DNA from 2 places in the Lentzea sp. NBC_00516 genome. Region 2 is predicted to be linked to the other one. Evidence: riboswitches for the same ligand, from Rfam matches in the RefSeq annotation. Region 2 holds a riboswitch; the other holds the start of a gene.
What was found. A riboswitch is a leader RNA that binds a small molecule or an ion and turns the genes downstream of it on or off. The one in region 2 is predicted to bind S-adenosylmethionine.

Region 1 (4,165 bases), 3.6 Mb from region 2:
GCACGTGCTGCCGCCGACGAAGGCCGCGACTCCGGAGGAGGCGTACGACCTCACCGCGCAGCACGTGTTCGACGACGGCCTGCGGATCGAGCCGGACGTGTGGCACGACTACCACTACAACGCGCTCAAGGCGGAAGCCCCGTGGCCGCAACGGATCGTGGCGTGGCGCGCGAACGTGGAACCGGTCGGCCCGCACGTCGTGGACGGCCTGCAGCGCTTCCCGCGCACGGGTTGGCTCAGGACGGACGCGATCACCTTGTGAGCCACCGTGTTCAGTGATGGTGGTCGAGGAGACTGTCGGCCAGTGGCAGGGAAAGGCGTCTGCTGTCGGGCCACGGAGGGCGGTCGGGAGCCGATCGCCACGTGAGGTGGACCTGAGCGAACCACACGGGGTCTTCTTCGACGCTGAACACCACCTCGTCGCAGGCATCGCAGCGAGCGATCGCGATGATCGTCTTGCCGAACAACGGGTGTCCGTTCGCGACCTCGGTGCGCAACTGGGCTTCCAGAGCGGCTCTGGTGTCCTTGTGCGTGATCGTCGCCCACGGTTCGGGCAGTGGTCGTAGCGTCGCGAACAGGTAGTCGTGCTCGGGAAGCGATCCGCCATCGGACCACGGACCCGTGCCGCCTTCGTGTCGCCAGGCGACGTGACCGCAGTGTCCGCATCGCCGAAGCTCACGAATGTCCTTGCGGCGCGCGCGAAGCGGGTCCTCAGGCGAGGCTTGGCGGACGGTCCGGCCGGTCAGCGGCGCGGAACAGCTCGGGCACAGGTCCACGCCCGGAGCATGGCAGGAGTTGATGATCAGGCACAACGCGGTTCGGGGACGCGGGTGCGTCCCCGAACCGGAAGGAGGTGATTAACCCAGTGCCTTGATGACGGCCTCGGCGGACGCCGGGACCGTCGCGCGCGGGCCGATCGTGTCGCCGAGCGCGTCGAGGGTCTTGAGGCCGTCGCCGGTGATCAGCAGCACGGTCTCGGCGTCCGGGTCGAGCTGGCCCGACTCGAACAGCTTCTTCGCCGTCGCGACGGTCACGCCGCCGGCGGTCTCGGCGAAGATGCCTTCGGTGCGGGCGAGCAGCTTGATGCCCTCGACGACCTCTTCGTCGGTGACGTCGTCGATGGCGCCGTTGGTGCGGCGCACGGCGTCGAGCACGTACGGGCCGTCGGCCGGGGCGCCGATCGCCAGTGAGCGGGCGATCGTGTCCGGGCGGACCGGGCGGATGACGTCGTGGCCCGCCTTGAAGGCGGCCGAGATCGGGGAGCAGCCGGTGGCCTGCGCGCCGAACACCTTGTACGGCGTGGCTTCCACCAGGTCGAGCTGGCCGAGTTCGCGGAACGCCTTGTCCACCTTGGTGAGCTGCGAGCCGGACGCGATCGGCACGACGATCTGGTCGGGCAGGCGCCAGCCGAGCTGTTCGGCGACCTCGTAGCCGAGCGTCTTCGAGCCTTCCGCGTAGTACGGGCGGACGTTGACGTTCACGAACGCCCAGTCCTCGTTCTCCGCGGCGAGTTCCTGGGCGAGGCGGTTCACGTCGTCGTAGTTGCCGTCGACGGCGATCAGGGCGCCGTCGTACACCGCGCTCATGAGGATCTTGGCGCGCTCGAGATTGGAGGGGACGAGAACGACCGACTTCCAGCCCGCGCGGGCGGCGGCAGCGGCGACGGCGTTCGCCAGGTTGCCGGTGGACGGGCAGGCCAGCACCTTGAAGCCGAGTTCACGGGCGGCGGCGAGCGCTACGCCGACGACTCGGTCCTTGAACGAGTGGGTGGGGTTGCCGGTGTCGTCCTTCACCCAGATCTTGCGGACGCCCAGGGCCTTGGCGAGGTTGTGCGCCTCGACCAGGCGGGTGCCACCGGGATCGGTGTTCGGGTGCTGTTCCACAGTGGACGGAACAGGGAGAAGGCCGCGGTAGCGCCAGATCGACCTGGGGCCGGCCTCGATGTCCTCGCGCCGGATCTTCCCGAAGTCGTAGGCCACTTCCAGCGGCCCGAAACACTCGAGACAGGCGTACTCAGGAGCGAGAGGGGTTTCGTTTCCACACTCACGGCACAGCAGCGCGCGGGCGGGTCCGAGGTCGAACTTGGTGCTCGTAGGCACAGAGACAGCAGTCATCGCGAGGTATCTCCTCATCTTTCCCGCGAAATCGAACGGGTCGGAATTGGCACCGTGATCGTCTTCTACGCGCAGTTCTGCGCATAGCGGTGACGCCGGTTGCCGGGGCTTCGTCGGGCCGTTCCCTCTGCCCCTCTGGATGAGCGGTGTTCAGTTGTGGCTACCAACGTACGGCACCTGTCCGGTGGTCAGCCACCAACGTCCACGATTCGGGACGTGGGAAGATGCGGAGCGTGAGCGCACCGGAGTCACTGCACCTCGTCATCGGCGAGGAGGAGTTGCTGGTCGAACGTGCTGTTCGAGCGGCTCTCGAGGCTGCCCGCGAGGTCGATTCGACCGCCGACCTGACCCGCGTCCAGGTGACTGATCTCACGGCTCCGGAGCTGGCCGAACTGGTGAGCCCGTCGCTGTTCGCGGAGGGTCGCGTGATCGTCCTGCAGAACGGGCAGGACATCAGCAAGGAGGTCGCCGACACGGTGCTCTCCTACGTCAAGGCGCCCGCGGACGGGGTCACGCTCGTCGTCGTGCACACGGGCGGTGGTCGCAGCAAGGCGGCCAAGGACCTCCCCGGACAGCTGAAGAAGGCCGGTGCCGCGGTCACGGAGTGCGCCAAGGTCACCAAGTCCGCTGAACGCGAGGCGTTCGTGCGCAACGAGGTGCGGCGGGCGGGCGGCAAGATCGACCCGGAGGCCGTCGCCACGCTCATCGACGCCGTGGGCACGAACCTCCGCGAACTCGCCGCGGCCTCGTCGCAGCTCGTCTCCGACACCGACGGCAAGGTGACGGTCGAGGAGATCCGCCGCTACCACCAGGGCAAGGCCGAGGTGACGGGGTTCGCCGTCGCGGAGAAGGCCGTCGTCGGTGATCGGGCGGGCGCCATGGAGGCGTTGCGCTGGGCCATGCAGCTCGGTGTGCCGCACGTGCTGGTCGCGGACGCGCTGGCGGACGCGGTGCGCACGGTCGCACGGGTGTCCGCCGTGGGGCGCGCCGACCCGTTCAGCCTGGCCGGGCCACTCGGCATGCCGCCGTGGAAGATCAAGAAGGCGCAGGCCCAGTCGCGCGGCTGGGACCAGGCGGGGCTCGCCGACGCGATGCAGGTGGTCGCGGGGCTCAACGCCGACGTGAAGGGCGTGGCGGCCGACGCCGGCTACGCGCTGGAACGTGCCGTGCTCCGGATCGTGTCCGCGCACAGCCGCCGCTGACGCCGCGAGATCACGGCGAGCGCGGTATCCCGATCAGGTACTGGGCTCCCGTGAAGCCGGGTTCGACGCCGATCGTCCACGCGAACGACTCGGTGCCGTCGAGGCCGTCGACCATCCGCCGCAGTTCCGCGCGCCCGTACATGCGCAGGAACGACACGACGCTGTCCCAGAACATCATGAACGGCAGCACCGGAACGACGTAGGTCAGCACCAGCCGCAGCAGGTAGTGCGGCAGGGGATTGCGCTGGAACGGCGCCGCCAGCAGCACGGCCAGCGTCAGGAAGAACGGGAAGACCAGCACGTAGAGCCAAGAACGCTTGGTGTCCACGACGACCATCGGCTGCTGTGTGTCGACGGCGTTCTGCAACATGCGCGTGGCCAGCGCGGGCGGGAAGTGGTGGAAGGCGCCGTAGATCGTCCGCGTCCCTTCCAACAGGCAGTCCGTGGCGTCGACCGGCGACGGCACGTGATCGACCGAGCAGCACGGGTCCGGCAGCCGACGCCGGTTTCCCGCGGCGACGCGTTCGAAAGCGGGCACGTTCGGCACCAGGTCCGTCAGCGTGACCTGGGTGTGGACACCCGAGGCGTGCAGCCGGCGCTGGATCAGTGGCACCGGCCCGCCCGAACCGGCGCAGAGGTCGACGATCCGGTGGTCCGCGCCCGACCACAGAGCCAGTGCCAACGGGCGTGCGTACTCGCGTGCGGCATCCGTGAGCCGGTAGATGGTCGTGATGGACTCCGTGTGCAGCGTGCGCAACACGGCCGGCGTGCCGTCGAGATCGTGGAGCTCGACGAAGTCGATGCGCGGAAGCGATTCCATGGAGCTACGCCTACCGTGCCCGAGACAAC
Region 2 (4,165 bases):
GGCAGCGTGATCTCCAGCGTCGACCCGGCGATGAGCCGGTCGGACTTGCCGACGACCCGGCCGTCGACCAGCACCTCGTCGGAGTCGACGATGGCCGCGACGACGGTGCGGGACAGGCCGAGCAACTTCGCGAGGCCGGCGTCGACGCGCATGCCGTCCAGACCGTCGGGAATCGGCAGCGTTCGGTATCCGCTCACGCGGGGTGCCTCGACCTTCTTCTCCTTGCAGAACCCGCTGAATCTACCAGGAGCAGCTACTTCGACTCCGCCGCACCGTCGGACTCCGCGGTGGGCGTGGGCTCCACGACGAGCGCGGGCTCGTCCTTGTGGACGGTCCCGTCGTAGTCGTGCCGCAGCAGCGCCAGCACGATGATCGTGGCGCCACCGCCGACGATCGCCATGTCGGCGACGTTGAACACGGGCCACACCCGGCCGTACGGGTCGAACAGCGACAGGAAGTCCACGACGTGGCCGCGCATCGGGCCCGGCTCGCGGAACAGGCGGTCGGCGAGGTTGCCGACGGCGCCGCCCAGCACCAGGCCGAGGCCGACGGCCCAGCCCTGCGAACGGAGGTTGCGCGCGATCCAGAGGATGAACCCGGCGACGCCCAGCGCGATCAGCGCGAGGATCCACGTCTGCCCCTCGGCCAGTCCGAACGCGGCTCCGGGGTTGCGGACGAACGTCAGGTAGAGCACGCCGCCGAAGAGCTTGATCGGGTCGGCGCCCTCGAGGAACGCCACGGACACGACCTTGGTGAGCACGTCCAGGGCCAGCACGCCGCCGGCCAGGAGCGCGAGGATCTTCGTCCGCGGCTCCGGCAACGAGCCGGAGATCGAACCGGAGATCGAGAACTCGTCGTCGTCCTCCTCCGCCTTCGCGGGGGACTCCGCCGGTTCCTCCTCGGTCCTGCCCGCGGCCGGTTCCTCGACCACGATCGCGGGCGTCGCGGCCGTCTCAGGCTCGCTGACCTGCGCTTCCACCGGCTTGTCAGCGACCTTCCCGGCAGCCTTCTCGGCAGCTTTCTCCGCGGCCTTGGCCTCGTCACTCACCAGGTCATTGTCCACTACAGGGACTACGCGAGGAACGGCGGCAGGGTTCGGTTGTCGTCCTGGGGAACCCAGCGGCCGTCGCGCTGCGCGTAGGTCCACTTCGGACCCTCGGTGACGAGAGTGCGCAGCGCCGCGACCAAACGGTCCACGTGCTCGGGCGTCGTGCCGAGGCCGATCGACGCGCGCACGGCGCGTTCCTCGTGCGCTCCGACCTGCTTGACCAGACGCCCCACGATCACGTGCGCGCAGAACGCTCCGTCACGCACACCGATGCCGTACTCGGCGGACAGCGCCGCCGCGAGGAAGCCCGCGTCGAAGCCGGAGATGGTGAAGCTCACGACGCCCACCTTGTCGGCGTCGGTCAGGATCGCGAGCTCGCGCAGGCCGGGGATCGAGCGCAGGCCGTTCTGCAGGCGCGTCAGCAGTTCCTGCTCGTGCGCGACGGTCTGCTCCCAGTGCCGCGACAGGATCTCGCAGGCCGCGGCCAGGGCGTGCACACCGACGACGTTCGGGCTGCCGGCCTCGTGCCGCTCGGGCACCGCGGACCAGGCCACGCCGAGGCGGTCGCCGTGGTCGGTCACCTTCGAGGTCGCACCCCCGCCGACCAGGTACGGCTGGGCCTGCTGCAACCAGTCCGCGCGACCGACCAGCACACCCGCGCCGAACGGCGCGTAGATCTTGTGGCCGGAGAACGCGATGTAGTCGACGCCCAGCTCACGGGCGTTGATCGGGCGGTGCGGGGCGAGCTGGGCCGCGTCGAGCGCGATCCGCGCGCCGTGCCGGCGGGCGACCTTCGCGAGCTCCGCGACCGGCCACAGCTCCCCCGTGACGTTGGACGCCCCGGTGACGATCACGAGCCGAGGGCCGACCGGGGCGGCGGCCAACGCCCGGTCCAGTGCGACCACAGCAGCACCGGACGAAGACGGAGCGGGAACACGCTGAACGTTCGGCCCACGCCACGGCAGCAGTGCCGCGTGGTGCTCGCTGTCGAACAGGACGACGGCGGTGTTCTTGGGAACGCTGCGCGCCAACAGGTTCAGCGAATCGGTGGTGTTGCGGGTGAAGACGACGGCGTCGGAGGAGTGCGCCCCGACGAACCGGCGGATGCGGTCGCGGGCCTGCTCGTAGACGCGGGTCGAGACCTGCGAGGCGAACCCGGCGCCGCGGTGCACGCTGGCGTACCAGGGCAGCAGCTCGTCGACGGCGTCGCGCACTTCCTGCAGACAGGGCGCCGAGGCCGCGTGGTCGAGGTTGGCGTAGGTGACGCGCTCTCCGGTGACGAGCGGAACCCGCAGGTCAGCGCCGACGACAGCCGGAACGGCGGTGGTGGTTCCAGGGGTGATCGCGAGCGTCATCGAGCTGCCTCCGAGGCCAGGGGCCCCGTTGTGCGAAGGCCCGCGCTTGACCGGCGCCCCACGCGCCGGACCAGGTCCTCACCAAGGGCACCCCACCGCGGTTGGAGGGTTGCCGGCCAGCAAGCTTGGGCTTGACGCTGGCTCTCATGACCTGTCAACGACGTTAGCGGAGGCCGACGCGCTCGTCGACACCTGATTCAGATGCTGGGAAGCGTCGGTGACCGACTAATCGCCGGTCTCGCCCTTCCACCGTGCGTAGCGACCGGCGCGGTCGACGGCACGTACGCGCCGCTCAGCGGCATCGCGCGCTTCCTCGGTGGTGACGATGAGCAACTGGTCGTCCGTCTGCAGCCGGGTCGTCGGTTGTGGCGTGAAACTCTTTCCCGAGCGCACCACGAGGCTGACTGTGGCGCCGACGGGCAACCGCAGTTCGGTCATGTAGACGCCGTGCAGCTTCGACCCGCGCTGGATGTGCACCTGCAGCAGTTCGGCGCCCAGCTCGTCGAGCGGCGAGGAGTCGACCTGCACCTCCTGCGCCTCCCCCGTCTTCACCAGCCCGAGGCGCCGGGCGAGGAACGGCAGCGTCGTGCCCTGCACCACCGTCAGCACGATGACCAGCACGAACACCACGTCGACCAGTTCGCGCGCGCCCTCGACCCCCTGGATCAACGGGATCAGCGCGAACACGATCGGCACCGCGCCGCGCAGCCCCGACCAGGACAGGAAGGCCTGTTCCCGCCACGGCACCTTGAACGGCAGCGAGGCGAGGAACACCGACAGCGGCCGGCCCACGAACGTCAGCACCACGCCCGCGACCAGGGCGGGGAACAGCACGTCGAGCAGCCGCGACGGCGAGGCGTAGAGGCCGAGCAGCACGAAGAGCCCGATCTGGGCGAGCCAGCCGAGGCCTTCGGCGAACGAGAGGGTGTCGGCGCGGTGCGGCAGGCGGGCGTTGCCCAGGACCAGCGCGGCGACGTAGGTGGCGAGGAATCCGGAGGCGTGCGCGAGGTCGCCGGCCGTGTAGGCCATCACGCACACCGCCACTGTGGCGAGCGGGTACAGACCGGTGGAGGGCAGTGCCGCGCGTCTGAGCCCGGCTCCGCCGAGATAGCCGAGGGCGACGCCGATGAGCGCGCCCACGCCCAGTTCGTAGATCACCAGCAGCGGCGCGGTCCACGAGATCGCGTCCGACGAGGCCAGCAGCACGACGGCGATGTAGACGGGCGCGTCGTTGAGGCCGGACTCCAGTTCGAGCGCACCGGTGAGCCGCGGCCCCACGCCTAACGAGCGCAGGACGCTGAACACGGCGGCCGCGTCGGTGGACGACAGCACCGCGCCCCACAGCAACGCCATCCGCCAGTCGAGTCCGAGCAGGTAGTGCAGTGCCGTCCCGGTCACCGCCACGCTGACCACAACGGCCACTGTGGACAGTGCGACGCCCAGCCACAGCGAGGACTTCACCGCGTTCCAGCGGGTCGTGATGCCACCCTCGGTCAGGATCAGCACGAGCGCCGCGATGCCGAGGGACTGCGTCAGGTCGGCGTCGTCGAACTTGATGCCGAACGCGGCCTCGCCGAGCAGCACGCCGATGCCGAGGTACAGCAGGAGTGAGGGCAGCCCAAGCCGAGTCGACACCCGCACCGCGATCACGGAGATCAGCAGTACGGCCGCGCCGATGCCCAGAACGACCGTGACGTCACCCACCTGGACCATTCTGGTTGATCACCACCGATTCCGACGAATCCGACGATCGCCTCTACCG

Region 1: linked by a shared signal. The riboswitch ahead of thrC (threonine synthase) and the one ahead of OG205_RS41850 (aminotransferase class V-fold PLP-dependent enzyme) in region 2 are both predicted to bind S-adenosylmethionine.

What each region holds. Positions count from the first base shown of each region.
Region 1 covers NZ_CP107840.1:5,370,185-5,374,349, reverse strand. The annotation lists gene OG205_RS23740 (DNA internalization-related competence protein ComEC/Rec2) at 1-279, shown strand, start outside; gene OG205_RS23735 (hypothetical protein) at 273-776, opposite strand; gene thrC (threonine synthase) at 858-2,114, opposite strand; SAM riboswitch class I at 2,126-2,260, opposite strand; gene holA (DNA polymerase III subunit delta) at 2,339-3,316, shown strand; gene OG205_RS23720 (hypothetical protein) at 3,327-4,136, opposite strand.
Region 2 covers NZ_CP107840.1:9,006,403-9,010,567, reverse strand. The annotation lists gene OG205_RS41860 (RluA family pseudouridine synthase) at 1-152, opposite strand, end outside; gene lspA (signal peptidase II) at 254-1,048, opposite strand; gene OG205_RS41850 (aminotransferase class V-fold PLP-dependent enzyme) at 1,072-2,403, opposite strand; SAM riboswitch class IV at 2,441-2,555, opposite strand; gene OG205_RS41845 (potassium/proton antiporter) at 2,629-4,116, opposite strand.